DNA from 3 places in the Rhodococcus sp. IEGM 1354 genome. Region 2 is predicted to be linked to each of the others. Evidence: predicted binding sites of a transcription regulator. Region 2 holds the regulator's gene; each other region holds the start of a gene.
What was found. Region 2 encodes LexA, which represses DNA repair genes until DNA is damaged. Its sites were predicted from a motif close to CGAACANNTGTTCG; they were not measured.
Positions count from the first base shown of each region.

Region 1 (9,736 bases), on a different contig from region 2:
CGAAACGGCCTGACGTCATGAGCGAGCGAACATTCGGCCTGCGTACCAGAGCAATTCACGCCGGCGCGCGGCCCGACTCGGCAACCGGTTCGCGTGCGGTGCCGATCTATCAAACGGCGAGCTACGTGTTCGAGGATTCTGCTGACGCAGGGGATCTGTTCGCTCTGCAGAAGTACGGCAACGTCTACAGCCGCATCGGTAACCCGACGGTCGCCGCCTTCGAGGAACGCATCGCGAGCCTCGAAGGCGGCATCGGAGCAGTCGCATTCGCCAGCGGACTCGCGGCCGAGTTCGCGGTGTTCGCCGCGCTGGCCGGCACCGGTGATCACATCGTCGCGGCAGCAGGACTGTACGGCGGAACGGTGACGCAACTCGACGTGACACTGCGGCGCTTCGGCGTCGAGACCACCTTCGTTCCCGGCACGGACCCGGCGGACTATGCAGCGGCGGTGACGGATTCGACCAAGTTGATCTATGCCGAGGTCATCGGAAACCCCTCCGGTGAGATCGCCGATCTCGAGGGTCTCGCCGAGGTCGCGCACGATCATGGAATTCCGCTGGTGGTCGACGCGACTATGGCGACACCGTGGTTGAGCCGGCCGATCGAGTTCGGAGCCGACATCGTCATTCACTCGGCAACTAAGTTTCTCGGCGGTCACGGGTCCACGCTCGGCGGCGTCGTGGTGGAGTCCGGTCGATTCGATTGGGGCCGAGGCAAGTTCCCGCAGATGACCGAGCCGGTGGCCTCGTACGGTGGATTGTCGTGGTGGGGAAACTTCGGTGAGTACGGATTTCTCACCAAACTGCGGAGCGAGCAACTGCGCGACATCGGTGCAGCACTGGCTCCGCAATCTGCCTTCACCCTGATCCAGGGCGTCGAGACGTTGCCGCAGCGCATGGACGCGCACGTCGCCAATGCGCGCGTCGTCGCCGAGTGGCTCGAGGCGGACCCACGCATCGAGTACGTGAGATGGGCTGGGTTGCAGAGTCATTCGCACCACGATCGGGCCGCGAAATATCTGCCCTTGGGTCCGGGCGCGGTGTTCGCATTCGGCATCGAAGGTGGTCGAGACGCCGGACGTACGTTCGTCGAGAGCGTCCAGGTGGCCAGCCACGTCGCGAACATCGGTGACGTACGCACCCTGGTCATTCATCCGGCCAGCACCACTCACAGGCAGCTCAGCGACGATCAACTGGCCGGCGCGGGGGTGGGACCCGAACTCATTCGGATCAGTGTCGGCCTCGAAGACGATGGGGACCTGCTGTGGGATCTCGATCAGGCCTTGACGCTGGCAACCGGGAAGGCGCGGTCATGAGCGAACGAACCTGGCAGGGACCCTCCGCTCAGGACCGCCAGCGGATCCTGCGTGAGACGAAGACCGTCGCGATCGTCGGTGCGTCCAAGAACCCGTCGCGAGCAAGCTATTTCGTCAATCGGTATCTGTCCTCGACGAGCAACTACGAAATATTTCTCGTCAATCCGACGGTCTCGGACATCGAAGGAACGACTGTCTATCCGACTCTCGCGGATCTACCGAAGAGTCCGGATCTGGTCGACGTGTTTCGCAAGTACGACGACCTCCCCGACGTGCTCGCCGAAACCATTGCAGCGCAGGCGAAGACGATTTGGTTGCAGTTGGGGCTGTGGCACGAGCAGGTGGCCCGCGACGCCGAAGCAGCCGGATTGAACGTCGTCATGGACCGGTGCCTCAAGATCGAACACGCCCGCTTCCACGGCGGACTGCATCTGGCCGGATTCGATACGGGAGTGATCGATTCGCGTCGAACACGGGGGTAGGGCTCATGCCTTCAGTAGGTGGCCGCTGATCTTTGTGGCCAACGACCGTGGGGCCAAACGCACACTGCCGGCGCTGATCTTGTTGGACAGACCGGACACGACACTGGCGGGGGTGCGGCGAGAATCCAAGGCACGCATAGCTGTCGAGACCACCTGCTCGGAGGTCTGGAAGTTGCCCACTGCGGCATCCTCGGATCCGACGACGTCGAAGAACTCGGTGCGCGTCGGGCCGGGGGAGAGGGCAAGGATTTTCAGCGGTGACGTGCGGTACTCGTAGGCGAGCGCCTCGGTGAAGTTCAGTACGAAGGCCTTCGTCGCCCCGTAGACCGCCATGTTCGGAGTGGGCTGGTACGCAGCGGTACTCGCGATGTTGATCAGCGCGCCGGTCAAATTCGGCAGAAATGCATGTGTCAGATCCACCAGGGCGCTCACGTTCAATGCGATCTCCGACGCCATCCGTGCCGGATCCTCGTCGCGAAAGCGACCGTGGGTCCCGAATCCTGCATTGTTGACCAGCGTCGTGGGTGTTATCCCTTTGTCGGCCAGCGCCTTTCGTAGTGACTTGCCGATTCCCGGCACTCCGAGGTCCATGGCGACGGCGGTCGCGGTGACGCCGTGGTCTGCTTCGATGCGACGTGCAAGAGCCTCGAGTCGGTCCGCCCGTCGTGCCACGAGGACGACGTTCTCGCCGCGTGCAGCAAAGCGATGTGCGAATTCCTCGCCGAGGCCGGAGCTCGCCCCGGTGATGAGTGCTGTGGATGTCATGCGAGCAAATGTAGGCACCGTCATCATTGTTGTCAACGCCAACATCGCCTAGGGTGAGACCATGGCAACGGAGCGCTACCACCACGGTGATCTGCGCGCGGTGCTCCTGGAGGAGGCCGAGCAGAGCATCGCCCGCGCCGGCGTGGATGCGCTGTCGCTGCGGCAATTGGCCAGAGACGTCGGAGTCAGTCACGCGGCCCCCGCTCGCCACTTCCGCGACAAGCAGGCATTGTTGGACGCGTTGGCGCTGCACGGCTTCCAGGAAATGAATCGGCGAATGGTCGACGCGGCCACCGGGCCGGGAGAGCTGTTGGCCAAATTTCGTGGTGTAGCTCGCGCCTACCTGGGCTTCGCCGTCGAACATCCACAGCTACTGGACGTCATGTACAGCACCAAGCATCACCCCGAGGCCAGCGAACAACTGAAAGACGTTGCGCACGAAAGCATGGCGGCGACGGAATCCCTGCTGAACGCTGCGATGGACGCGGGAGTGATCACCGAAGCATCGCCTGCCGTCCTCGCCCGGGTTGCGTTCGCGAGCGTCCACGGACTCGCCGTGCTCGCCGTCGGCGACCTCCTCGACGGCATACCTGCCGATGACCTGCTCGACGCCACGGTCGACACCCTGCTTCGCGGATTCACCTGACCGGGTCGTTCCGCAGGTTCCACTCCTGTGTCGCTAGGTTGTCGGTATGACCGAATACGACCTGCAACGCTTCGTCGATGCCCAGGACCCCGTCTGGAACGCGGTGACCAAGGAGTTGAAGGCAGGTCGAAAGCAGACTCACTGGATGTGGTTCGTGTTTCCGCAGTTGGCCGGGCTCGGTCGTAGTGCCACCGCTCAACATTTCGGCATCGCGGACCTGACCGAGGCCGAGCTGTACCTGTCCCACGAGATTCTCGGGCCACGTTTGAAGAAAGCCGCACAGCTCACTCTTGCGGTCGAGGGCAGCACGGTCGACGAGATCTTCGGTTACCCGGACAATCTGAAGCTGCAGTCCTCCATGTCGCTTTTCGCCGAAGCTACCAAGGGGCAGTCCGTTTTCGTCGAAGTGTTGCAGAAGTATTTCTCCGGTGAATTCGATGGCGCAACACTCGACTTGCTCGACGAGCGATACCGCTAGCATCGCATCCATGACCACTCCACTCGCCGGATCCATTGCCTTCGTCCATGCCACCTGGCACCTGGACATCGTCGATCGTGCGCGGGTGGGCTTCTCCGCCGAACTCGAGCAGTTGGGCCATGGCGACACCACGGTCGACGTCTTCGAGGTGCCCGGAGCGTTCGAGATCCCGCTGCATGCGCAGCGGCTCGCCAGAACCGGAAAGTATGCGGCGATCGTCGCTGCAGCGCTCGTCGTGGACGGCGGAATCTACCGACACGACTTCGTCGAAACGGCGGTGATCGACGGTCTGATGCGGGTGCAGCTCGACACCGACGTCCCCGTGTTCTCGGTGGTTCTGACTCCTCATCACTTCCACGAACACGCCGATCACAACGCCTTCTTCACCGCGCACCTCGAAACCAAGGGTGCCGAGGCCGCGCGCGCCGTGGTCAAGACACTGGCTTCGCTCAAGACCATCGGCTGACGCTGCCGCAGGCAGACCGGTGGTCGACGTGCGATCCGTGCTCGCGGAGCTCGAACGGCGTGAACCCATATTTCACCGCCGTGAGTACGGCATCACGCGTGAAGATTTCGATCGTCTGACCGTTGTCGATTTCTGGGAGGTCGGTGCGTCCGGTACCCGATACGACCGTGACGAGGTGTGGGCCGTTCTCGAGAAGCGCTATCGACAGGACCCGTCAGGAGACCACGACGTCGACTGGGAAACCAGCGATTTCGAGGTCCGTGAGGTTGCCCCGGACACGTACTTGTTGACGTACACCTTGCTGCAGGTCGACAGACTTACGCGGCGAGCGACGCTCTGGCAGCGACGCGCGGGGGAGTGGACAATCCTGTATCACCAGGGGACCGTCGTGCAGTAGGTCATTCCTCATAGCAGGTACCACCGACAGGTTTCGATTCCCGAATCCTTATGCAGGGCAATAGTTTTCGATTGCACCATCATTGCGCGTCGAACGCCTGTTCGATACACTTGCTTCCATGACCACGGAGATCTGGCAACTGAGCGAAAGCGAACTCCTCGCCGACGCCGCCGCGGTCTCCCACCGAATCCAACTGCTCGAAGCCCGGCGGATTGCCCTCGTCGCCGACATCGACACCCGCGTGAGCCGTGAGAAACTCGGGTTCCCCGGACCCGCAGGCTGGCTCACCTCCACCACCCTGCTCTCACCGTCCAAAGCAAACAAGATCGTCGCCCTCGCCCGCGGCATGAAGAACTTCCCCGACATCGCCGACGCCGTCAACACCGCCGTCATGACCATCGACCACGCCGCCCTGATCCTCACCTTCGCCGAAACACCCCCGAAGAACCTCCCGCAAGAGGGCCGCGATCTCGCCCGTACTGCCATGATCGCCGCCGCCACCGGGCCCGAAGCCCGCACCGACCGCATCCGAGCAGCGATCACCAAACTCGAAGACACCTTCGGCGGCAACAAGCCACCCGCCGAGGACACCGACCGCAACGAACTCTTCGCCTCGAAGACCTTGAACGGGCGGCTGGTGTTGAAAGGCGATTTCGATGCGATCACCGGCGAGAAACTGCTCACCGCACTCTCCCCGCTGACCGAACCCCGACCCGCCGCCGACGGCACCGAGACACTAAAAGTCGGAGACGACCGCAGCCCCGCCAAGAGACGAGCCGACGCCTTCGGGCACATCCTCGACCGCTACCTCGCCTCCAATAACCGCCCCACCGAAGGCGGCGAAAAACCCCACGTCAACCTGCACATCCGACTACAGGACCTCCAAAGCCAGAACAACAGCGACATCACCGACGACGAAACCACCCGCGCCGCAGCAGAGTCCGAGGCGGATCCAGTCGATCCGGTCGACATCGACACCGGAAACCCGATCCACCCCGACACGGCCGACGAACCCGATCCCCAGGGCGAACCAGATCGCCCGGCCGCGGATCGCGGCGCGTATCGGGACCTGTTCGGTGATGGCTCTTCGGTCGGGTGGGTGCCGTGGATGGGACCGCTCTCGCGCAACACTTCCCGCCAACTGGCCTGCGATTGCCTTCTCACCGCGATCGTCATGGACGAGAACGGCAACCCACTCAACCTCGCCCGCACCGCCCGCACCGTCACCGCCAAACAGAAACGCGCACTGACCGCCCGCGATCACGGTTGCGCGTTCCCGGGCTGTGGCAAACCCGCCGCCTGGACCGAAGGTCACCACATCTGGCACTGGGCCGATGGTGGCCCCACCGATATGGACAACCTCGTCCTGCTCTGCGGATTCCACCACCGACTCGTCCACCACTCCGGCTGGGAAGTGTTCATCGGAACCGATCAACACCCCTGGTTCATCCCACCGGCCACCGTCGACCCCTACCGGCAACTCCGACAATCCCACGCCCGAGCAGGCCCCCACATCGCATAGGCCCGTCGAACGCACACCAGCCCCACGCAAACACTCCAGCCCCGCACCGAGAACACGGTGCGGGGCTGGAAGAGATTGTTCGTCAATCTGATTGGAGTCGATCAGGCTTTCAGTCGTTGGCGTGCAACGCTGCGTTCAGCTCGACGCCGGTGCCCTTCCACGGCACAACCTCGACCGCACCCGAGAGCGAGTTACGACGGAACAAGAGGTTGGACTTGCCGCTCAGCGTCGCCGCCTTCACCACAGTTCCATCCGGTCCACTGACCTTCGTTCCGGCGGTGATGTACAACCCAGCCTCGACGACGCAATCGTCACCGAGTGAAATGCCGAGTCCGGAGTTGGCGCCGAGCAGGCAGCTCTTGCCGACGGAGATGACGTTCTTGCCGCCACCGGACAGCGTGCCCATGATCGACGCACCGCCGCCCACGTCGGAACCGTCACCGACCACGACCCCCGCGGAGATACGTCCCTCGACCATCGAGTTACCGAGCGTGCCTGCATTGAAGTTGACGAAGCCCTCGTGCATGACCGTCGTGCCACTCGCGAGGTGCGCGCCGAGACGGACGCGGTCGGCGTCGGCAATCCGGACGCCGGTGGGAACGACGTAATCGACCAGGCGCGGGAACTTGTCCACGCCGTAGACGGTCACCTGGCCGCGGGCACGAAGCTTCGCACGCACAGTCTCGAAGCCCTCGACGGCGGCCGGTCCGAAGTTGGTCCAGACCACATTGGCGAGCAGTCCGAACAGTCCGTCGAGATTCTGACCGTGCGGCTCGACCAGGCGATGCGACAACAGATGCAGTCGTAGGTACGCGTCGTGGGCATCGGTCGGAGCATCGTCCAGAGATGCAATGGTCGTGCGCACTGCGACGACCTCGACGCCGCGCGCCTCGTCCGGACCGACCAGCGCGGCCAGCTCCTCGGGAATGTCGGCTCCCTCGAGCCGGGTCGTGCCGGTCTCGAGATCGGACCCGAGCTCCGGGCTGGGAAACCAGGTGTCGAGAACTACGCCCGACGTCGTGATGTTGGCAATACCTACTGCTGTTGCTCCCTGTGCACTCACGGCTCGAAGAATACGCGGTGGTGCGTCGTGCGTGGTTCGGTGACTGGGCGCCGCAGGTTCCCAGGTGATTTCCGGGCACACCGACCGGCGGTAGTCGCCGGTTCGGTCACGACGGCGGTTCGTTATCCGTTCGACTGACGAGCGTGACCACATCGGGATTCGCGGAGACCGGCCCGGGGCCGGTGGGCTGACAGAGTGACGACAATGACCACCCGCAGGATTTCGCTCGGAAGAGGAGCAGTGTCGATGATGGCCGACGGGATGTCGTTCACCGGGTTGGTGGCAACCTTCGCTTCGACCATCATTCTCGGAGTCGCTTTCGGCTTGGTTGTCGCCGAGGCGTGGTAGAAATGCCCATCGGCTGACAGGGGGTCGCCGTAGGCGGGGGATTCCATGAGTTCGAGCAGGTCAGTAGCTATGCGTTCGATAATCTCGGTGGTCGCTGCATCACTTCTGACGGTGACCGGCGTGGTTGCCGGTTCCGGTACCGCGGTCGCTGATCCCAGCTGCGCCGGAGCCGGCGGTCCCTCCGCCGTGGTCTCGCGAATTCCGGGTGCCGCACTCGAAGGGCTGGCCGTCGACGCGTCGGGACGCGCCTATGTCACCGACATCGTCTCGGGCCGGGTGTACCGCATCGACGCACCGGGGCAGCCCGCGTATCCCATCGCGAAGGTTCCCAGCGGTGGTGGCGGGGCTCTGGCGTGGATGCCCGACGGGACGCTCCTGGTCGGCTACGGCGCGGATCCGCGTGTATTCGTCGGAGACGTCGTCAAGGCCGCCGGCATCGTTCGACTCGACATCGACACCCTTGCCGTCACCCCCTTTGCGAAGGGACTCAGTGCAGCCAACGGACTCGCGGTCGCGGCCGACGGAACCGTATACGCCACCAACGACTTCGGTTCGCTCATCGGCCGCATCAGCCCCGACGGTTCTGTCGACCCGAGCTGGGCGCGGTTCCCCAGTGCCAACGGTGCTGTGCTCGACGCCGCCGGTCGGTACCTCTACGTCTCGAGAACCTTCGTGAATCCGGGCGTGAGCCGTATCCCGACGGCGAACCCGGCCGCGCCCGAGAGCGTGCTCGACCTGTCCGGATTCGGCTCCTTCGCAGCACCGGACGGTCTTACTCTCGACGCCGCCGGCCGTCCGGTGGTGCCGCTCAATGCAGGCGGTTCCGTCGTCCGCATCGATGCTCCTGGGGTCACCTGCGTGATCGGTACCGGCACTCGGTTGACCAGTGTCGTCTCCTACGGTCGTTCCGAGCAGGGCTTTTCGAGCGGAAGATTGTTCGGCGCAGGCTTCGACGGCGTGGTCCGCGAGATTCCGGGGCCCAAAGCCTAGGGTTGTCGCCGTGACGCTCGATTTGCAGGCAGACCCGATAGACCTCACCGCAGCGCTGGTGGACATCCCCAGCGTCAGTGAGGACGAGGCGCGTATCGCCGACGAGGTGGAGCAAGCACTCCGCGAGCAGACCACGGGCTTCGAGATCATTCGGAGCGGCAACGCCGTCCTGGCCAGAACCAACCGCGGGCTGGGTTCACGGGTGATGCTCGCCGGTCATCTCGACACCGTGCCGATTGCCGACAACGTCCCGTCGAGGCGCGAGCACGAGAGCGCCGAGGGAGACATCCTGCACGGCTGCGGGACCGTCGACATGAAGTCGGGCGATGCGGTGTTTCTTCACCTCGCCGCGACGATCGACAACCCGGCACACGACCTGACTCTGGTGTTCTACGACTGCGAGGAGATTGCTGCCTCACGCAACGGTCTCGGTCGCATCGAGCGTGAGCTACCCGAATGGCTGAACGCCGATGTCGCGATTCTGGGCGAACCGTCCGGAGGGTTCATCGAAGCCGGTTGCCAAGGAACACTGCGTGTTCGGCTGACGGCGTCGGGAACCCGAGCGCACAGTGCCCGGTCCTGGCTGGGGGACAACGCCATTCACAAGTTCGGTGCGGTGCTCAATCGGCTGGCGGCCTACCACGCTCGCAGCGTCGATATCGATGGATGTGTGTATCGCGAAGGGCTGCAAGCTGTTCGGATCGCCGGCGGGGTGGCGGGCAACGTCGTCCCCGATGCCGCCGAGCTCGACGTCAATTTCCGCTTCGCACCGGACCGCAGTGTCGACGAGGCCGTCGAGCATGTCCATGAGGTGGTCGACGGACTCGATCTCGGGTTCGAGGTGACCGACTCGTCACCGGGTGCGCTGCCCGGGCTGAACCAGCCTGCTGCCGCTGCCCTCATCGAGGCAGCGGGAGGGCAGTTCCGGGCCAAGTACGGCTGGACCGACGTCTCCCGGTTCTCCGCCCTCGGCATACCCGCGGTCAACTACGGACCGGGCGATCCCAACCTCGCCCACAAGCGCGACGAGCGCGTCCCGGTCGAACAGATCACCCACGTCACACAGGTTCTACGGAGCTACCTCTCCGCCGGATAGCCTGGACGCCATGAACAGCGTCGACGACCCAGGCAGTTTCGAACAGACCGGTAGCGAAAAGCCGGCCAAACACAAGGGATCCGTCGTACTGCGCCGCAGTCGAAACACCGAGACGTCCACCTCGGATCAGCGCCTGCTCGACGAACGCGGATCCGGAAACTGGATTC
Region 1 is NZ_JASHKT010000006.1:315,391-325,126, forward strand. Features, by position in the region: gene QM588_RS15800 (OsmC family protein) at 1-13, shown strand, start outside; gene QM588_RS15805 (O-acetylhomoserine aminocarboxypropyltransferase/cysteine synthase family protein) at 18-1,316, shown strand; gene QM588_RS15810 (CoA-binding protein) at 1,313-1,798, shown strand; gene QM588_RS15815 (SDR family NAD(P)-dependent oxidoreductase) at 1,802-2,563, opposite strand; gene QM588_RS15820 (TetR/AcrR family transcriptional regulator) at 2,625-3,209, shown strand; gene QM588_RS15825 (DUF1810 domain-containing protein) at 3,256-3,687, shown strand; gene QM588_RS15830 (6,7-dimethyl-8-ribityllumazine synthase) at 3,698-4,153, shown strand; gene QM588_RS15835 (nuclear transport factor 2 family protein) at 4,182-4,550, shown strand; gene QM588_RS15840 (HNH endonuclease signature motif containing protein) at 4,669-6,072, shown strand; gene dapD (2,3,4,5-tetrahydropyridine-2,6-dicarboxylate N-succinyltransferase) at 6,182-7,135, opposite strand; gene QM588_RS15850 (hypothetical protein) at 7,340-7,483, shown strand; gene QM588_RS15855 (SMP-30/gluconolactonase/LRE family protein) at 7,553-8,473, shown strand; gene dapE (succinyl-diaminopimelate desuccinylase) at 8,484-9,569, shown strand; gene QM588_RS15865 (TIGR00730 family Rossman fold protein) at 9,580-9,736, shown strand, end outside.
Region 1: a site for LexA is predicted at 4,641-4,654, ahead of QM588_RS15840 (HNH endonuclease signature motif containing protein). Genes of this name have one in related genera too.

Region 2 (9,736 bases):
TGATGACACGAGCGACGTTGACGCCCTTGCCGCCCGGGTCGACGGCCGAGGACGACGCCCGGTGCACGCCGCCGCGGGTCAGGGGTGTTTCGAGCGCGACCGTGCGGTCCATGCTCGGATTGGCCGTGAGTGTGACCATCATGCGATCACCACCTCGATTCCTTTGTTGCTGAGTTGTTTACGGTCTTCGTTCGAGATGTCGCTGTCGGTGACGATGACGTCGATGGTGTCCACTCGGGCGAAACTCACCAGGTGCTCGCGGCCGATCTTGGACGAATCTGCGAGCACGACAACATGATTTGCGGCCTCGACCATCGCGCGCTTGACCGCGGCCTCGTCGCTGTCGGGGGTGGACAGTCCGTGCCCGACGCTGATGGCATTGGTGCCGATGAACGCGACGTCCACCCGTAGCCATTCGAGGACCCGCAGAGCTTCGTCGCCGACGGCCGCCTGAGTGGTTCCGCGTACACGTCCGCCGAGCAATCGGAGGCTGATGCTCGGCATGGTGGCAGCTCGAGCGGCGATCGGAACGGAGTTGGTGACCATGGTGAGTTCGCGATCGTGCGGTAGCAGCCCCGCCAGGCGGCCGGTGGTGGTGCCCGCATCGAAGACGGCGCTGCCGCCGACGGGCGGAAGGAACGACAAGGCAGCAGCTGCGATCGCGTCCTTCTGGTCTGCGCGGGTGAATTCCCGCTCCGAAACGCCCGGCTCGAGTGTGGTCAGCGCCGAGGCGGGTACTGCTCCACCGTGGACACGACGGACGACTCCCATTCGGTCGAGAGTGGCGAGGTCGCGCCGCACGGTCTCTGTGGTGACGCCGTACGCGGCGGAAAGTTCGTTGACGGAGACGCGGCCGTGTGTACTGATCAGTTCGGCAATCGCGTGTTGTCGTTCTTCGGCGTACACCTGCGTCTCCCTCCCGGTTGATGTTGCTTTATGTTGTTTTACGCCCGTGTGTGTTGACATGTCAAGGCTTTGGAGTAATCTCGGTCACAACACAGGTAAGCAATTGAGTGCGCCACAGCTCGCAGAACAGATGCGATGACCTTTTGTTCACGCAGGATCCGAGGAGGACCACATGACGGGATCGGTTAGCACCGCTTCGACCGGACACGCAGACACGACAGTCGATGCTGCCGGAACCGGAGCAGCGCAGACGACACTGCGCGGGACGCCCGTCGTGCCCGGTGTCGGATACGGTCCCGTCATTCGCCCCGGTGCCCGTCCGTCCATCCCCGCCGATACCGGCGAGGTGGCCGAGGCCGATCGGGAGTCCGAGAAGGCTGTGTTCGATGCAGCGGCGAACGCCGTCGCCACTCGATTGCGCGGACGCGCGGAGCTGGCGACGGGAGCCGCTTCGGAGGTTCTGTCGGCCAACGCCGCGATGGCAACCGACCGCGGATGGCTCGGTGCCGCTCGCGCCTCGATCGCCAAGGGCAGTTCTGCCGTCACCGCAACCGCTGCTGCCACCGAGAAATTCGCCGCCATGTTCACCCAGCTCGGTGGCCTGATGGCCGAGCGAGTGACCGACCTACGCGACATCCGCGACCGCGTCATCGCTGAGATCCTGGGTGTTCCCGAGCCCGGAGTTCCTGTGCCGGCCGAACCGTCGATCCTGTTCGCCGACGACCTTGCCCCGGCCGACACCGCAGGCCTCGACCCCACTCTGATAGTCGGACTGGCGACCTCGCTCGGAGGTCCGACCAGCCACACCGCAATCATTGCCCGCCAGCTCGGCATTCCGTGCATCGTCGCCGTGGCCGGCCTCGACGACATCGCCGCAGGTACGAATGCATCCGTCGACGGAACCAGCGGCCGTATCGACCTCGAACCCGACGCCGACTCGGCCCGCGCTGCGGTGGTCTCCGCCCGTGACGAACTCGACCGAGTGTCCCAGTGGGCCGGTCCCGGTACCACCGCCGACGGCCATGCGGTCGACATCCTCGCCAACGTTCAGGACGGTGCCGGTGCCCGCGCAGCGCGGTCGAGCGCAGCCGACGGGGTGGGGTTGTTCCGCACCGAACTGTGCTTTCTGGACCGCGATTCCGAACCGACCGTGGACGAGCAGGCCGAGATCTACGGCCAGGTCCTCGACGCGTTCGCAGGCAAGAAGGTCGTCGTCCGCACCCTCGACGCCGGTTCGGACAAGCCGCTGAGGTTCGCCACCCATCCCGACGAGGCCAACCCGGCCCTGGGCATTCGTGGCATTCGCATCGCCGAAGCCGACCGCGGCATTCTGTACCGCCAGCTCGACGGCATCGCCGCGGCAGCGAAGGCGACCGAGTCCTCGCCGTGGGTGATGGCACCGATGATCGCCACCGCTCAGGAAGCACAGGACTTCGCCGCGGATGTGCGCGAACGCGGACTGACCCCGGGCGTTATGATCGAGATTCCCGCTGCCGCTCTGCTCGCCGAGCACATCCTCGAGCACGTCGACTTTCTGTCCATCGGTACCAACGACCTGGCTCAGTACACGATGGCCGCCGACAGGATGTCGGCGCAGCTGGCCGGTCTGACCGATCCGTGGCAACCGGCCGTGCTCGCACTGGTGGCGCACACGGCGGCGGCCGGCGCGAAGGTGGGCAAACCCGTCGGTGTCTGCGGCGAGGCCGCCGCCGACCCGCTGCTGGCCTGTGTGCTGGTAGGACTGGGCATCACGTCGTTGTCCGCGGCCTCGGCCGCCGTCGCCCACGTCGGTTCCAAGTTGGCGACCGTGACCCTCGATCAGTGCAAGGCCGCTGCTGCCGCTGCACTGAAGACCGACAGCACCGCTGCTGCCCGTGAGGCAGTGAGCGCGATCCTGGGCTGACGCAATAGTCTCTTCCCATCATGAGAACTATGGGTTGGACGCTGCACGGGAACGGACGAACCGTCGAGGCCGGAGCCGTGGTCGCACCGGACGAACGCTTGTCGTGGCCACGAACTGTCGGCATCGGGATGCAGCACGTCGTCGCAATGTTCGGGGCCACACTGTTGGTTCCGACCATCACCGGGTTCCCGGTCTCGACGACGCTGCTGTTCTCGGGCATCGGTACCGCACTGTTCCTGATCATCACGCGCGGGCGGGTACCGAGCTACCTCGGGTCGTCGTTCGCCTTCCTGGCCCCGCTCGGTGCAACCGCGGCCGACGGTCCGGCCGCGCAGCTCGGTGCCGTTCTTTGTGTGGGCGTCGTGCTGGCCGTGATCGGCTTCGTCGTGAAGTTCGCCGGAGCGCGGGTGCTCGACGCAGCGATGCCGCCCGTCGTCACCGGTGCGGTGGTCGTGTTGATCGGGCTCAATCTGGCCCCTGCCGCGACGACCTCGTTCGAAGCGCAACCGCTCGTCGCGGCCGTCACCCTGGTGGCGATTCTCCTCGCGACGGCAGTCGGTCCCGGACTGGTGGGCCGACTCGGGATCCTGCTCGGTGTCGTGGTGGGCTGGGTATTCGCCGCCGTCACCGGCGGTATCGCGCAACCACGACTCGACGCTCTGAGCGCCGCGAGCTGGGTCGGGCTACCCGAGTTCCGTGGCCCGTCGTTCGAGCTGTCGGTGATTCTGGTAGCGCTGCCGGTGGTGATCGTCCTCGTCGCCGAGAACGTCGGACACGTCAAGGCAGTCGCAGCGATGACCGGAAAGAACCTCGACGACGTGGCCGGTGATGCCCTGATCGCCGATGGGTTGGCGACCACCCTGGCCGGGGCTGCTGGTGGATCGGGAACCACCACATACGCCGAGAACATCGGAGTGATGGCCGCGACCCGCGTGTACTCGACCGCCGCGTACTGGGTTGCCGCGATCACCGCGATCGTGTTGGCGTTCTCGCCCAAGTTCGGTGCGCTGATCTTCACCGTCCCGGACGGTGTCATCGGTGGAGCGACACTCGTGCTCTACGGGCTCATCGGACTGCTCGGCGTTCGAATCTGGACCGATGCCAAGGTGGATTTCACCGATCCGGTGAACCTCACCGTCGTCGCAGCAGCACTCGTCGCCGGAATCGGCGACCTGACGCTCTCCGTCGGATCGGTCGAACTCGGTGGTATCGCGTGGGGATCGCTGGGCATACTCGTCGGATACCCGATCGTCTCGGCGTTGGCCCGAGGGAGAACGACTCGACGACGCTAGCAGGGGCGGTCACGGATCGCGCACGTTTTGGTCATCGACCCCCGGTGCACCGCGAACGTACTGTTGAACCGTGACGTCAGTCGCACCGACGACCGCGCTGTGACACCCCTTTCTCGCGGTCGACGACGGTGCGCACCGAACAAGGAGACCCGCGTGGAACGCACACTTTTCGAGCCCGAGCACGAGCTGTTCCGGGAGTCGTACCGGAAGTTTCTCGAACAGCACGTAGCGCCGAATCATGCGAAGTGGGAAGAGCAGAACCTCGTCGACCGCGACGTGTGGGTCGAGGCCGGGAAGCAGGGCTTCCTCGGAACTGCTGCTCCCGAGGAATTCGGCGGCGGCGGAGTCAAGGACTTCCGCTACAACGCCATCGTCACCGAGGAGACCACCCGCGGCGGCTACAGCGGCATCGGCTTCACCCTGCACAACGACGTCGTCGCGCCGTACTTCATCGAGTTGGCCAACGACGAGCAGAAGCAGCGCTGGCTTCCCGGATTCTGCTCGGGTGAGCTGATCAGCGCGATCGCCATGACCGAGCCGGGCACCGGCAGCGACCTGCAGGGCATCAAGACCAAGGCCGTTCGGGACGGCGACGACTGGGTGCTCAACGGCTCGAAGACGTTCATCACCAACGGCATCAACGCCGATCTGGTGATCGTCGTGGCGTGCACCGATCCCGAGAAGGGGGCCCAGGGCTTCTCATTGCTGGTCGTCGAACGGGGCATGCCCGGTTTCGAGCGTGGCCGCAACCTCGACAAGATCGGCATGAAGGCCCAGGACACCGCTGAGCTCAGCTTCACCGACGTTCGGGTTCCCGCCGCCAACCTGCTCGGCGAAGAAGGCATGGGCTTCATCTACCTGATGCAGAACTTGCCCCAGGAGCGGCTCTCGATTGCCGTCGTTGCCGCTGCAGCCATGGAATCGGCACTGGAGATGACCATTCAGTACTGCCGTGACCGCAAGGCATTCGGTAAGTCGATCGGAAAGTTCCAGAACACGCGATTCGTGTTGGCGGAACTCGCTACCGAAACCACCGCCACCCGCATCATGGTCGACAAATTCATCGAACTGCTCAACGACGGCAAGTTGACCGTGCAGGAAGCTGCCATGGCCAAGTGGTGGACCACCGAGAACCAGGTCAAGCTCATCGACCGATGCCTTCAGCTGCACGGTGGGTACGGCTACATGAAGGAGTACCCGATCGCCAAGGCGTACATGGATTCTCGGGTACAGACCATCTACGGCGGCACCACGGAGATCATGAAGGAGATCATCGGTCGCGGACTGAATCTCTGATTCTGCCGATCGTTCAGGACCGACGAGAAGGGCCGCAGCATCTGTGCTGCGGCCCTTCTTCGTTGTGTCCGAACAGAGTTCAGAGCTTGCGCATCACGGTGACGACCTTGCCGAGAATGGCAGCATTGTTGCCCGGGATCGGCTCGAACAGTGGGTTGTGCGGCATGAGCCACACCTCACCCTTGGAACGCTTGAACGTCTTGACCGTGGCCTCACCCTCGATCATCGCCGCGACGATGTCGCCGTTGTCGGCCACGGACTGTTGACGCACGACGACCCAGTCGCCGTCGCAGATCGCCGCGTCGATCATGGACTCGCCGACGACCTTGAGCAAGAACAACGATCCCTGACCGACCAACTCGCGGGGGAGTGGGAACACGTCCTCGACGGCTTCCTCGGCCAGAATCGGACCACCCGCGGCGATCCGCCCCAGAACGGGAACGAACGTGGGAGTCGGCAACCGGTCCTGATCCTCGGACGAGCCGTCGACCGCGGCGGCAGCTTGATCGGCCTGCACCTCGTCGAGTCCGCGAACGTCGACCGCGCGGGGGCGGTTGGCGTCGCGCCGCAGAAATCCCTTCCGCTCCAGGGTGCGCAACTGATGGGCGACGGACGACGTCGACGTCAGGCCCACGGCATCGCCGATCTCTCGAATGCTGGGTGGGTATCCGCGCTCGGTGACCGATGCCCGGATGACCTCCAACACCTTCCGCTGGCGCTCGGTGAGCCCCGCGCTGATGTCGGTGCCCACCTCCATGGCCTTCGGGGTAGGCTCGGCGGCCGGCTTTCCGGCCGCGGCCTTGCCGACCGTCGAGGATCCGGCTCGCGTGGAACCAGCTTTCGTGGAACCCGTCGTACTGGAACCGGTGATGGACCTCGTCGAGGTCTCGTCCTTCATGCTGTCGGCCTCCTGCTGATGCGGCTGGATTCGGTCTACGCGGTATCGATCCACGCGGACTGGAGTTGATGTTGTCGACTCGTGTGGCGTGTGGTTTCTGACACGAATCTAGCGTGTATCAGCTGTTGAATCAAACATCTGTTCGACTCGTGTCGCGTTTTCTACAGACTTTGTCGGAGGCGCGTGATAGAACTTCGAACAAGCGTCCATCGAACGCCTGATCGAACAATCGATCCAACGAGCGAAGACGAGGTTCCGATGACCATCACCACCGATCGTCCCACCACTGCCGGTTTGCGTTCGCGATCCGGTGTCGTCGAGCGTCGTCGGCGCTCGCGGCCCGTGCTGCAGAACCACGCGCGTCGGACGCAGAACGGCCCGTGCTTGCCTGTGGTGGACGAGTCCTGGACCGACGTCACCGATCGCGAGATGGCGGATCGAGACTTCGACGACACCTCGGCCCATTTCGCGAGCCAGACCGTGCGCCCACGCTCTCTCGTTCTGTGGATGTTGGCTGTGGTCGTCGTGGCCGGCGGTCTGATCGGCATCGCGAATCTGAGCGCGACCACACCCGACGCGGCCACTCAGCCCGCCGGCGCGGTCATGGTTCACGACGGAGCGCTCGTCGAGTACGCACCCAGCAGATGACCACCGGCACCATGGTGCCCAGCGTGGCTGAGTATCCTCGAAGACTGCCCCGACGCGCACGTTCGTCGTCGGAGTATCGGCTACGACGGAGGCTCCCTCATGCATTGCCCGTTCTGCAGGCACCCCGACTCACGCGTGGTGGATTCGCGTGAGATGGACGAGGGTCAGGCAATACGGCGACGCCGGTCCTGCCCCGAGTGCGGTCGACGCTTCACCACCGTGGAGGCTGCCGTGCTCGCCGTCGTGAAACGCAGTGGTGTGACCGAGCCGTTCAGTCGGGAGAAGGTCGTCAAAGGAGTTCGTCGCGCCTGCCAGGGCAGAGACGTCGACAACGACGCGCTGAACCTGCTGGCTCAGCAAGTCGAAGACAATATTCGCGCGGCCGGTTCGGCCGAGATTCCCAGCAACGAAGTGGGCCTGGCCATTCTCGGACCGCTACGCGATCTCGACGAAGTGGCCTACCTTCGTTTCGCGTCGGTCTACCGCTCGTTCAGTTCGGCCGAGGACTTCGAGAAGGAAATTCACGAACTCCGCAAACATCGAGAGTCCGCCGACGTCGAGTGAACCGCGGGCCGATCAGCGAGACTGATCGGCGATCGCCTTCTCGATGCGCTTCTCCGATACCGGATACGCGGTACGAATTCCCTGCGCGAACAGCCCCACCCGCAGCTCCTCGATCATCCAGAACAGCTCCTGCACACCCGGGCTGCTCTTCCTGCTCTCCGGAAGCGAATCCAACAGCCGCCCGTACGAGCCGTACACCCGGTCGAGAACGTCCATCGCCGCAGCGTCGCGGCCCGCGCTGCTCGGCAGCGTGGACAGTCGCTTCGTCGCCGCAGCGAGATAGCGTGGCAGATCGGCCAACCGTCGAGAACCGAATTCGGTGACGAAACCGCGAAAGATCAAGCCGTCGAGCTGTTCTCGGACATCGTCGGCCGGCTCACCCGATGCGCTCTGCAACTGGGCCGACAGAGCCAACGCGGCCGTCAGGACCGGTCGAACCAGAGCGAGAACAGCAGCTGTACGCCGCGAAACCTCTGCGTCCACCAGTGCCCGGAGCTTGTCGAACTCGGCCGGATCGCGAACCGGTCCGCCGTGCGCGTCCATCGCTTCTTCCACAGCGAGCGCACGGCATTCCTCGAGCAGCGCATCGACGCCGCCGTACGGGTTCTGGCCGAGCGCAAGACGTTCGGCGGTCGGCAGCCCGGCCAACAGCGCCTTCGTTCCCTTCGGTGCCGTGGCGAGCAGCAGAGTCCGGGTGCCCGCGCGCATGGCTGCTCGTTGCTGGGCGGGGGTACTGAGCACTCGCACCGCCACGCCCGAACCCTCGGGCACCAACGCCGGGTACCCGGTGACCTTCTGTCCGCCCACGTCTCGGGTGACCGTGGGTTCCAAGCGGCCCAACGTGCCCGAGGTCCACGCCAGCGTCGGGGCGCGCTCTGCGTCACCGACCGCACGTGCGACCTGACGGCCGACCTCACCGGCAAGACCGGCGCGCAACGCAGTCAGATCCTTGTTGCTGCCGAGCACGGTCCCGGACGGGTCGACCGCGGCGAACGTCATTCGCAGGTGATCGGGTAGCGCCGCAGTGTCGAAGTCCTTCGCGGTGATGTGGCACTGTGCGGCCCGTGAGAGTTCTCGGGCCAGAGCCGTCACGAGTGTTTCGGCCCGCGGTCTCATCACTGCCAACGCTGCCGCAGCGAAGTCCGGAGCCGGAACCACATTGCGTCGCAATGCCTTCGGTAGAGTCTTGATCAAGGCCGTGACGAGCTCGGCGCGCATCCCAGGCACCAGCCAGTCGAAGCCGACCGGCTGTACCTGAGCGAGCAGTGCGATGGGAATCCGCGCGGTGACGCCGTCAGCGGCGGTGCCGGGCTCGAATTGATACGTCAGCGGAAATTGGATCTCACCCTGTCGCCACGCGTCCGGGTATGCACCTGTCAGTACCGACGCGGCGTCCGAGTTGACGACGGTGTCCGTAGTGAAGTCGAGCAGGGACGGATCTTGCCGGCGGGCCTTCTTCCACCAGGTGTCGAAGTGTCGCGCAGACACGGCTTCCGGGGCGATGCGGGCGTCGTAGAAATCGAACAGTGCGTCGTCGTCGACGACGATGTCCCGCCGCCGAGCGCGATGTTCGAGCTCGCCGACGTCGTCGAGCAGAGCCCTGTTCTTGTGAAAGAACCCGTGCTGGGTCTTCCATTCGCCCTGGACCAGTGCATGCCTGATGAAGAGCTCGCGAGACGCCTCGGGATCGATGCGGTGATAGTTGACCGGGCGCTGCGTCACCAACGGGATGCCGTACAACGTCACCCGTTCGTAGGCCAGCGCCGATTCCCGTTTGATCGACCAGTGTGGTTCGGAATACGTGCGCTTCACCAGATGCGGTGCCAACCGTTCGGCCCATTCCGGTTCTATGCGGGCGGCCATGCGGCCCCACAGCCGTCCGGTCTCGACCAGTTCTGCAGCCATGACCCAGCGCGGTGGCTTCTTGAACAGACCTGACCCGGGGAAGATCGCGAAATGTGCTCCGCGGGCACCCAGGAACTCACGCTTGTCGCCCTCTTTGAGGCCGACGTGCGAGAGCAGGCCGGACAGCAGGGACTGATGCAATGCGTTCTCGCTCGACTCTGCGTCGGGCACTGTCCATCCGAGGCCGCGAGTGATCTGGCGGAGCTGTCCGTGCAGGTCCTGCCATTCGCGGATCCGCAGGTAGTGCAGGAACTCGGTGCGGCACATGCGTCGAAACTGGTTGGAAGACAGCTCGTCTCGCTGCTGCCGCAGGTACTTCCACAG
Region 2 is NZ_JASHKT010000005.1:13,144-22,879, reverse strand. Features, by position in the region: gene QM588_RS12200 (1-phosphofructokinase family hexose kinase) at 1-142, opposite strand, end outside; gene QM588_RS12195 (DeoR/GlpR family DNA-binding transcription regulator) at 139-906, opposite strand; gene ptsP (phosphoenolpyruvate--protein phosphotransferase) at 1,079-2,809, shown strand; gene QM588_RS12185 (uracil-xanthine permease family protein) at 2,830-4,101, shown strand; gene QM588_RS12180 (acyl-CoA dehydrogenase family protein) at 4,255-5,397, shown strand; gene lexA (transcriptional repressor LexA) at 5,477-6,154, opposite strand; gene QM588_RS12170 (hypothetical protein) at 6,554-6,943, shown strand; gene nrdR (transcriptional regulator NrdR) at 7,043-7,507, shown strand; gene hrpA (ATP-dependent RNA helicase HrpA) at 7,520-9,736, opposite strand, start outside.

Region 3 (9,736 bases), on a different contig from region 2:
TGGGGGCCTGCTCGGGCGTGGGATTGTCGGGGTTGTCGGTAGGGGTCGACGGATGCCGGCGGGACGAACCACGGGTGGTTGTCGGTGTCGATGAACACTTCCCAGTCACTGTGGTGGATCAGTCGGTGGTGGAACCCGCACAGGAGGACGAGGTTGTCCATGTCGGTGGGTCCGCCGTCGGCCCAGTGCCAGATGTGGTGGCCTTCGGTCCAGGCGGCGGGTTTGCCGCAGCCGGGGAACGCGCAGCCGTGATCGCGGGCGGTCAATGCTCGTTTTTGTTTGGCGGTGACGGTGCGTGCGGTGCGGGCGAGGTTGAGTGGGTTGCCGTTCTCGTCCATGACGATGGCGGTGAGGAGGCAATCGCAGGCGAGTTGGCGAGAGGTGTTGCGGGAGAGCGGGCCCATCCACGGCAGCCAGCCGACGGTGGTGCCGTCGCCGAACAGGTCCCGATATGCGCTACGATCCGCAGTCACTGAACCGGCCTCGTTGTTGGTTTCTGCTGTGGTGTCGATGTCGACCGGGTCGACCAGGTCTGAGTCGAATTCTGTTGCAGCGCGCGTGGTTTCGTCATCGGTGATGTCGTCACTGCTCTGGCCGGCCAGGCTCTGGAGGTCCTGCAACCGGATGTGCAGGTTGACGTGCGGTTTCTCACCGCCCTCGGTGGGGCGGTCACTGGAGGCGAGGTAGCGGTCGAGGATGTGTCCGAAGGCGTCGGCGCGTCGCCGTGCGGGACTGCGTTCGTCTTGGGTGCCGTCGGCGGCAGGGCGGGGTTCGGTCAACGGCGAAAGCGCGGTGAGCAGCTTTTCTCCGGTGATCGCATCGAAATCCATCTTCGCCACGAGACGTCCGTTGAGGGTTTTCGAGGCGAAGAGTTCGTTGCGGTCGGTGTCTTCCGGTGGTGGCTTGTTGCCGCCGTAGGTGTCCTCGAGTTTGGTGATCGCTTCGCGGATGTTGTCGGTGCGTGCCCCGGGCCCGGTGGCGGCGGTGATCATCGCGGAGCGGGCGATATCGCGACCCTCTTGGGGGAGGTTCTTCGGTGGTGCTTCGGCGAAGGTGAGAATCAGGGCGGCGTGGTCGACGGACATGACGCCGGTGTTGACGGCGTCGGCGATGTCGGGGAAGTTTTTGAGTCCGCGGGCGAGGGCGACGATCTTGTTGGCCTTGGACGGTGAGAGAAGGGTGGTGGAGGTGAGCCAGCCTGCGGGTCCGGGGAAGCCGAGCTTCTCCCGGCTCACGCGGGCGTCGATGTCGGCGACCAGAGCAATCCGCCGGGCCTCCAACAACTGGATCCGGTGGGAGACATCAGCAGCGTCGGCGAGATGTTCACTCTCGCTCAGCTGCCAGATCTCGGTGGTCATGGAAGCAAGTGTATCGAACGGGTGTTCGATGCGCAATGATGGTGCAATCGAAAACTATTGCTGTGCATAAAGATTCGCGAACAGGAACCTGTCGGTGGCCCGTGCTAGGGGGCTACGTCACCCGTTTCCAGATGGCAATCGCCGCAGCGATTCCGATCGCCAGTAGCGCGGCCACTATCCCGATTTTCCACAAGACGAGCAGGTGGTGCATCAACTCCTCCCCGGTGGACATCGGCCTCATCACGAACGGTCGCCGTCGTGGTTGATCAGCCGCGCGGCCGCCTTTGCGGTACGGGCGGTCCGTGATTGGCGACCAACGCGTCGCGCGTACAGGTCCGCCGCGCGCACGGCTACCGGCCCTATGCGGCCTTCTGTCTCACTCCACTCGCCGCGTCGTTTCTGTCGCACCGCAATGGCAAAAAGTATGACGGCGGCGATGGTCACGACAGCGGCGACGACCGCGAATGGAATGAGGATGAAAGTCTGACGCGATGATTCATGAACTCGCGACCTCTACTGCTGTCGTGTCTTTCGCAACCACCACAGTCCTGCGATGGGTAGCACCACCGGGATGAAGACGTAACCGGATCCGAAGTGCGACCACACCGTCGGCTCCGGGAAGTCCTGGGGCTGGATGTAGCTGAGGGTGCCGATGCCGAGGACTCCGACGAGTTCGATGATGCAGGAGACCGTCACCACTCGTCGTGATGCCTCGGTTGCTCGTGCCAGGCCGACCGTCGCGATGATGTAGACCACCGCTGCGAATGCCGAGAGAAGGTAGGCGACCGGGGCGTTGTCGAATCGGGTCGTGAGTTGCACGATCGATCGCGATGTCGCGGCGACGGCGAACACGGCGTAGACGGCGATGAGGAAGCGCCCGAATCCGGTGCGCGTGGCTTGCTGGAGTTTGTCAGGCATATCCGGCCCAAATCTGGCTCAGTCGCAACACCATGGCTGCGAGGGTGAGGACGGCTACGAGGAGTACCGCGGTACCGCCGCGGGAACGGTCGCCCAGAGACCACCACGTTCCGAGTGGGAGCAGGAACAGCAGTCCGACGAGGTACGACCCGAACGTGAGCCGGTGAATGTCGCGATCGGAGGCGAACATCATCACGAACCCGATCACGGCCTGCAGTGCAACGACGCCCTCGGTAGCCGCGATCGTCCAGAACAACGCGCGGTCGGCCTTGTTCTTCAGCAGAACGGGCCTGTTGGTGGCGAGCTTCACGAGCACCCAGATCCCCACTACCAGGGACAACACGTACAACAAGCCGGTGACGGCGCCGATCATCGAGTTCCTCGTCATGCTGCGGTGGGTGGATGGACTTTCCTTCACAGTAACCGCGTAACACCACGTCAACACTGTGAGGCCCTCGAAACACGACGTTGTTCCGAGCGTGACCAATCGGAAATCGACGAGGCCTGTACTTGTTCCATGGCCGCAGAGGATCTGCCCTCTCGCCGGACATGACGGTTTTCTCGGGTGGACATCGGTGTCCACCGCATCCAGCCCGCTCTGCGAACCTCAGGAGACGCACGTGTCAGATCACGACCAGTCCATCGCCGAGAACATCAAGAAGTCCCTCGAGGAGATTCCGCATCCCTCACTTCCCAAGGGCAGCAACATCTACGGGTCAACCAAGATCTTCCCCGACTACAAGGCGGAGAACGGCGAAAGCTACTTCACGCTGGTGCACGGCATCGCCCACGAGTCGTCGGTATCGTTCGTCGCGGTGCTGCAGGCCACCCGCGCTCTGCGGAAGGGCTTCGAGTCGGCGATGTACTTCTATGGGCCAGGCGCTATCAATTGCCTTGCCACGCGCGGCTTCCCGACCACGGGAGACTCGGGGTTCCCGGGTGAGCAGAACATCAACGACTCCCTCGCGACGTTCATCGCCGAGGGTGGCACCGTGTTCTGCTGCCGCTTCGGGCTGGCCCTGCACGGGGGTCGCGAAGAAGACCTCATCGAGGGTGTCATCCCGGCCCACCCCTTGGACGTGCAGGACGCATTGATCCACTACGCGCGCAAGGGTGCCATCATCAATTCGACCTACATGGTCTAGGGGACGACTATGTCCATCTCTACACGTGTGGATCTGGCGTTGCTCGGGATTCGAGGAGCAACGCCGGTGTCCAGAACTGCCGGCGCCGGCCCGAGTGACGATGGACATGTCCGCATCGATGGTCTCGGCGCAGCAATCCCGCGCAACCCGCTCAGTCCGTACGTACTCGAAGAAGGGCGAGTTCTGTTCGACGGCAACGATATCGGCCTCGATGTTGAGGCCGTCGCCCGCCCGAAGTTCTACGACCTCTCCACGGCCGACGGTATCGCCTACGAGAAAATCGCCAAGCTGCACGGCACCAGTGTTCTGGCCACGACCGTGGTCCAGACGTGCATTCGCTACGACGCCGATCAGCGGTGCCGCTTCTGTTCCATCGAAGCGTCTCTGGACGCGGGCGACACCATAGCCGTCAAGACGCCCGCGCAACTTGCCGAGGTGGCGGAGGCGGCGGTTCGGCTGGACGGGGTGACCCAGATGGTCATGACGACGGGCACCTCGGCCGCAAAGGATCGCGGTGCCCGTCACCTGGCCCGGTGTGTGCGCGCCATCAAGGCGGTGGTTCCGCAGTTGCCGATCCAGGTGCAGTGCGAACCTCCCGGCGACCTGCAGACCATTCAGGATCTGTACGACGCCGGGGCCGAATCCATCGGCATCCACGTCGAATCTCTCGACGACGACGTTCGACGCAGGTGGATGCCGGGCAAGGCCGCGGTCTCGATGGACGAGTACCGCGCGGCATGGAGAGAAGCGGTCCGGGTCTTCGGGCGCAACCAGGTTTCGACGTACATACTGGTCGGTCTCGGCGAGGACCCAGACGAATTGGTCTCGGGTGCAGCGGAACTGATCGAGATGGGTGTGTATCCCTTCGTCGTTCCGTTCAGGCCGCTCGCCGGCACGTTGGCGGTGGATGTCGACCGGGCGACGGCTCCTGCTGCCGACGTCCTCGAAAGCGTCACCCGACGCGTCGCCAAGGAACTTCAGGCAGCGGCGATGCTCGGGTCCGATCAGAAGGCAGGCTGCGCGGCGTGCGGTGCGTGCAGCGTTCTGCAGAACGCGGGAGGGTGACATGGACGGCGTCGTGGAGGGTAACGATCTCGCCGGATTGTCCGGTGCTGCAATCACTGTCGTGCAACCCGAGTTCATCGTCCAGCCGTGCGGCGGCACAGTACAATTGAATGCGTACCGAGCACTGCGCAGAGAGACGTTCGTCGCCGAGCAGGGTTTGTTCGCCGGTACCGATCACGACGACGTCGACGACGATCCCCGCTCCGTCGTTCTCGTGGCCACCGACCGAGACGGCACCGTGCTCGGCGGGGTGCGACTGGCACCCTGCACGGCAACGGATCTGGGGTGGTGGGCCGGCAGTCGCCTGGTGGTTGCCGCCACTGCGCGGACATCCGGTGTGGGCCCAGCGCTGGTTCGTGCGGCCTGTGCTCATGCCGAGAGTCGCGGCGTGCTGCGCTTCGATGCGACGGTGCAGAAGCGCAACGAGACACTGTTCACCCGTCTCGGCTGGATCAGGCGCGGAGACGTCGAGGTGGCAAATACTCCACACGTGGCGATGTATTGGCCGATCGACAGGATCGAACGGCTGGTGTCGTCGACCAAGGCGATGCTCGCCGGCGTCCTCGCGCCGCTGAAGGCGCAGCCACTCGGGCTCGGTGCCAAAGGATTTCGAGGTGACGACGGTGTCCCGGTTCCCGGGAGCGACATGATCGCCGCCTGCGATGCGATCATTCCCTCGATGGTCGACCGCGACCCGGAGTGGGCCGGCTGGTGCGCGGCCCTGGTCAACCTCAACGACCTCTCGGCGATGGGTGCCTACGCAGTCGGCATGCTCGACTCCGTCGGTGCACCCACGCAATCTCGACTGACCCGCATCATCCGCGGCCTCGCCAATGCGTCTGCGGCCTGGCAGGTTCCGGTACTCGGTGGCCACACCCAGGCCGGGGTGCCGTCGTCGCTGTCGGTCACTGCGCTGGGGCGCACAGCGAACCCGGTACGGGCCGGCGGCGGAAGCGTCGGCGATCGATTGACGCTGACGGCGGACGTCGAGGGTGGCTGGCGTCGTGGATATCAGGGCCAGCAATGGGATTCGACGTCACGGCGCAACTCCGCCGAACTGACGACCATGGCATCGTTCGTCGCCCGCACCGCGCCCAAGGCCGCCAAGGACGTCTCGATGGCCGGCCTGGCGGGCACTACCGGGATGCTGGCCGAGGCAAGCGGAACCGGTGCCGTATTGGACATCTCCTCGATTCCGAAGCCCGACTCGGCGTCGATGGGCGAATGGATCACGTGTTTTCCCGGGTTCGCGATGATCACCGCGGACCGTCCCGGTGCACCGACTGCACCGTCCGGACCTGCACTGTCCGCAGAATGCGGAGAGCTCACCGACATTCCGGGCGTCGCCTTGCGATGGCCCGACGGAATCACCACGCGCGCGGTCACTTCGACGGTGACCGGATTGGGAGAAGCATGAACGACATCACGATCTCCGTGGCCGCAGCCGAATTCGGCCGCGACATGGAACAGGGTTACGCCACCATCGCCGCCCTGCTCGAGGAATCGCGTAATCGCGGTAGCCAACTGCTGGTGCTACCGGAAGCGTGCCTGGGTGGGTACCTGCCCAGCCTCGGTGGCGGTGACGAGACCGAAGAATCGAGACAGCGTCGACTGAAGGCACTTCCACCCGCTCTGGAACTCGACGGCCCCGAGATCGAGCGGGTCATCGACATGGCAGGCGATACCGTCGTCACGTTCGGATTCTGTGAGAAGGACGGCGATACCCGCTACAACGCCGCGGTGACGGTCGACGGCAGCGGCATCCTCGGTTCGTATCGCAAGGTGCACCAGCCACTCGGCGAAAACCTATGCTACGCAGCTGGAGAGAGCTACTCCGCCTTCGACACTCCGGTCGGCCGGATGGGCATGCAGATCTGCTACGACAAGGGGTTCCCCGAGGCGGCCCGCGAACTCGCGCTCGACGGAGCCGAGATCGTCGCGTCCATCTCCGCGTGGCCCACGGCACGTACCGCGACGACCCCGAACATGGAAGAAGATCGGTGGAAGCAACGCTTCGACATCTACGATCGCGCTCGTGCACTGGAGAATCAGATCATCTGGGTCGCAGCGAATCAGGCCGGCACGTTCGGGTCTCTGAGGTTCGTCTGCAGCGCCAAGATCGTCGGGCCCGGCGGTGAGATCCTCGCGGGCACAGGCGTCGAGCCGGGTTTGGCCACAGCTACCGTCGATGTCGACGCGCTCATCGGTGCGGCACGTGGCGGCGGTATGTACAACCTCCGCGATCGGCGGCCCGCGGTCTATCGCACCATCACCAAGGAGACCGTTCATGCCTGAGATGTCGTTCGTGGTGCGGTGGCCCGACGGACGTGAACAGTCCTGCTACTCGCCCTCTTTGGTGATGCACGACTATCTGAGCCCCGGACAGGAGTACCCGGTGGCCGAGTTCGTTCAGCGAACATCCGAGGCGTTGACCGTGGCGAGCGATCGAGTTCTCGCCAAGTTCGGGATGCGGTGCACGTCGGCCGCGCAGCAGATGGAAGAGATTCACGGTGTCAGCGCGTCGTATCAGGCCGGTGCCGTTCGCGTACTGAGTATGTCGGGAGCTGAATTGCTATGACAGAGAACCACAGTGCGATAGAAAACTACAGCGTGATCGTGATCGGCGGCGGGCAGGCCGGACTGTCCATCAGCTGGCATCTGACGCAGCGAGGCATCGACCACGTCGTCCTCGAACGCGACACCATCGCGCACGAATGGAAGGACTCACGCTGGGACAACTTCACCCTCGTCACCCCCAACTGGCAGTGCGCGCTTCCCGGATACTCCTACGACGGTGACGATCCCGACGGGTTCATGCAGCGCGACGAGGTCTACGCCTTCGTTCGACGCTACGCCGAGAGCTTCGATGCGCCGGTCCGAGAGCACGTTTCGGTGGAACGCGCGCTTCAGGGCTCGAACGGCGGCTTCGATCTACAGACCTCCGCCGGCCCCATGCACGCCGATCAGATCGTCGTTGCCGTCGGCGGTTACCACATCCCCACCATTCCGCGATTTGCCGAGAAGCTGCCACGCAACATCGTCCAGATCCATTCCTCCGAATACCGCGGCTCGCATCAGTTCCCGGACGGCGACGTACTGGTCGTCGGCACCGGCCAGTCCGGCGCGCAGATCGCCGAAGATCTGCACCTCGACGGCCGCCGGGTTCATCTGGTCGCCGGCACCGCACCTCGCGTCGCACGCTTCTATCGGGGGCGTGACTGTGTCGCCTGGCTGCACGACATGGGCGTCTACGATGTCTCCATCGAAGATCAACCCGGTGGCGTCGGCAAACGCGAGAACACGAACCACTACGTCACCGGCCGTGACGGTGGTCGAGACATCGACCTGCGCGCGTTCGCGACCGAGGGCATGCAGCTGTACGGCCGACTACTGGGCGTGGAGGACGGGGTCCTGCAGTTCGCCCCGAGCCTGGAAGCGTCCCTCGACGCTGCCGATCGGGTGGCCGAGAGCATCAAGGACAACATCGACGCGTACATCGAGCGCGAGGGCATCAGTGCGCCCGCCGAGGACCGTTATGTGCCGGTGTGGCGTCCGGAGTCCGAGACGACCGAACTCGATCTCGCTACCACCGACATCACCGCGGTCGTGTGGTCGGTCGGCTTCCGTACCGACTACCGGTGGCTGAAGGTCGGGGCATTCGACGGCGAGGGCCACCCGACGCACAACCGCGGCGTCACCTCGGTTCCTGGCCTGTATTTCCTGGGGCTCCCCTGGCAGCACACCTGGGGTTCGGGACGCTTCGCCTCGGTGGCTCGCGACGCCGCATTCCTGGCCGATCAAATCGGCCTCGAGATCAGTGCTGCGCAGTCCCGAAACTCAGCGCAGTCTCCTAACTCAGCGCAGTCCCAAAACTCAGCGCAGTCTCTTCACTCAGCGCAGCCGCAGAGCCAGATGGTCTGATCTCGACGTGGCTCCCATCAAGATCGGTGCTTTGGCAGCACATTTCGGCAGAGACGTCGATCGGGCCGTACTGAAGATCACGACCATCATCTCCAGTGCGGCCCGCGAGGGCATCGACCTCTTGGTGCTGCCCGACGCATCCCTCGGGGGTTACATCAACAGCCTGAGCAACCCGGACCCGTCCGAGTTGCCACCCACTCTCGATCCGGACGGTCCTGAGCTGGCTGCGATCATCGCTGCGGCGGGTGCGATGACGGTGTGTATCGGGTACACCGAACTGTCGAAGGGGCTGCGGTACAACGCTGCTGCGTGCCTGACGGGAGACGGGATTCTCGGTAGTCACCGCAAGGTGCATCAGCCGCTCGGGGAATCCTTGGCCTACGCAGCCGGCGATCGGTTCGAGGCCTTCGATACACCGGTCGGACGGATGGGCATGCTGATCGACTACGACAAGACGTTCCCGGAGTCGGCCCGCACGCTCGCATTGGACGGCGCGAGAATCATTGCGGCACTGTCGGCCTGGCCCGCCAGCGTCACCGATCGAGCCTCGTCGCTACCCAACGATCGGCAGTCCCGTCTGTTCGATCTGTACGACGCGGCACGCGCCGCCGAGAACCAGGTGGTGCTCGTCTCGTCCAACCAGACCGGGGTCATGGGATCGCTGCGCTTCCTCGGGCAGGCGAAGATCGTCGGGCCCGGTGGAGACGTGCTGGCCAAGACGTGGTCCAAGGGCGGTTTGGCCGTGCACGAGATCGACGTCGATGCCGAGGTGGATCGGGCCCGGAGAGGTCTGCATCACCTGGCCGAGCGACGCGTCGACGCCTACCCGAACTTGTTGCAGGAGAAGCCGGATCGATGAAGATTGCCCTGTTGACCTATTCGTCCAAACCGCGCGGCGGCGTGGTGCACACGTTGGCGCTGGCCGAAGCGCTGGCACGCGCCGGCCAGGATGTGTCGGTGTGGTCGTTGGGTCGCGGGGGCGACAGTGAGTTCTTCCGCAAGGTCGACCCAGCTGTCACCGTGCGGATGGTGCCGTTTTCTCACAGTGAGAACGAGAGCGTCGGCGAGCGGATTCTGCGATCGATAAGCGTTCTGCGGCAGGCCTTCACGCCCGGCGAGTACGACGTCGTCCATGCGCAGGACTGTATCTCGGCCAACGCCGTCGGCCGGTGCATCAGGACCATCCATCATTTGGACGAGTTCACCACACCCGAGCTCGCGGCATGTCACGAACGAGCGATCACCGCGCCGTACGCGCGAATCTGTGTATCGGCAGCGGTGGCGAGCGATGTGAACCGCGGTTGGGGACTCGAACCCACGGTCATCCCC
Region 3 is NZ_JASHKT010000001.1:434,839-444,574, forward strand. Features, by position in the region: gene QM588_RS02240 (HNH endonuclease signature motif containing protein) at 1-1,358, opposite strand, end outside; gene QM588_RS02245 (hypothetical protein) at 1,665-1,853, shown strand; gene QM588_RS02250 (hypothetical protein) at 1,872-2,276, opposite strand; gene QM588_RS02255 (hypothetical protein) at 2,269-2,664, opposite strand; gene QM588_RS02260 (MSMEG_0572/Sll0783 family nitrogen starvation response protein) at 2,897-3,421, shown strand; gene QM588_RS02265 (MSMEG_0568 family radical SAM protein) at 3,431-4,486, shown strand; gene QM588_RS02270 (MSMEG_0567/sll0787 family protein) at 4,488-5,903, shown strand; gene QM588_RS02275 (carbon-nitrogen hydrolase family protein) at 5,900-6,781, shown strand; gene QM588_RS02280 (MSMEG_0570 family nitrogen starvation response protein) at 6,774-7,064, shown strand; gene QM588_RS02285 (MSMEG_0569 family flavin-dependent oxidoreductase) at 7,061-8,407, shown strand; gene QM588_RS02290 (carbon-nitrogen hydrolase family protein) at 8,415-9,266, shown strand; gene QM588_RS02295 (MSMEG_0565 family glycosyltransferase) at 9,263-9,736, shown strand, end outside.
Region 3: a site for LexA is predicted at 1,373-1,386, ahead of QM588_RS02240 (HNH endonuclease signature motif containing protein). Genes of this name have one in related genera too.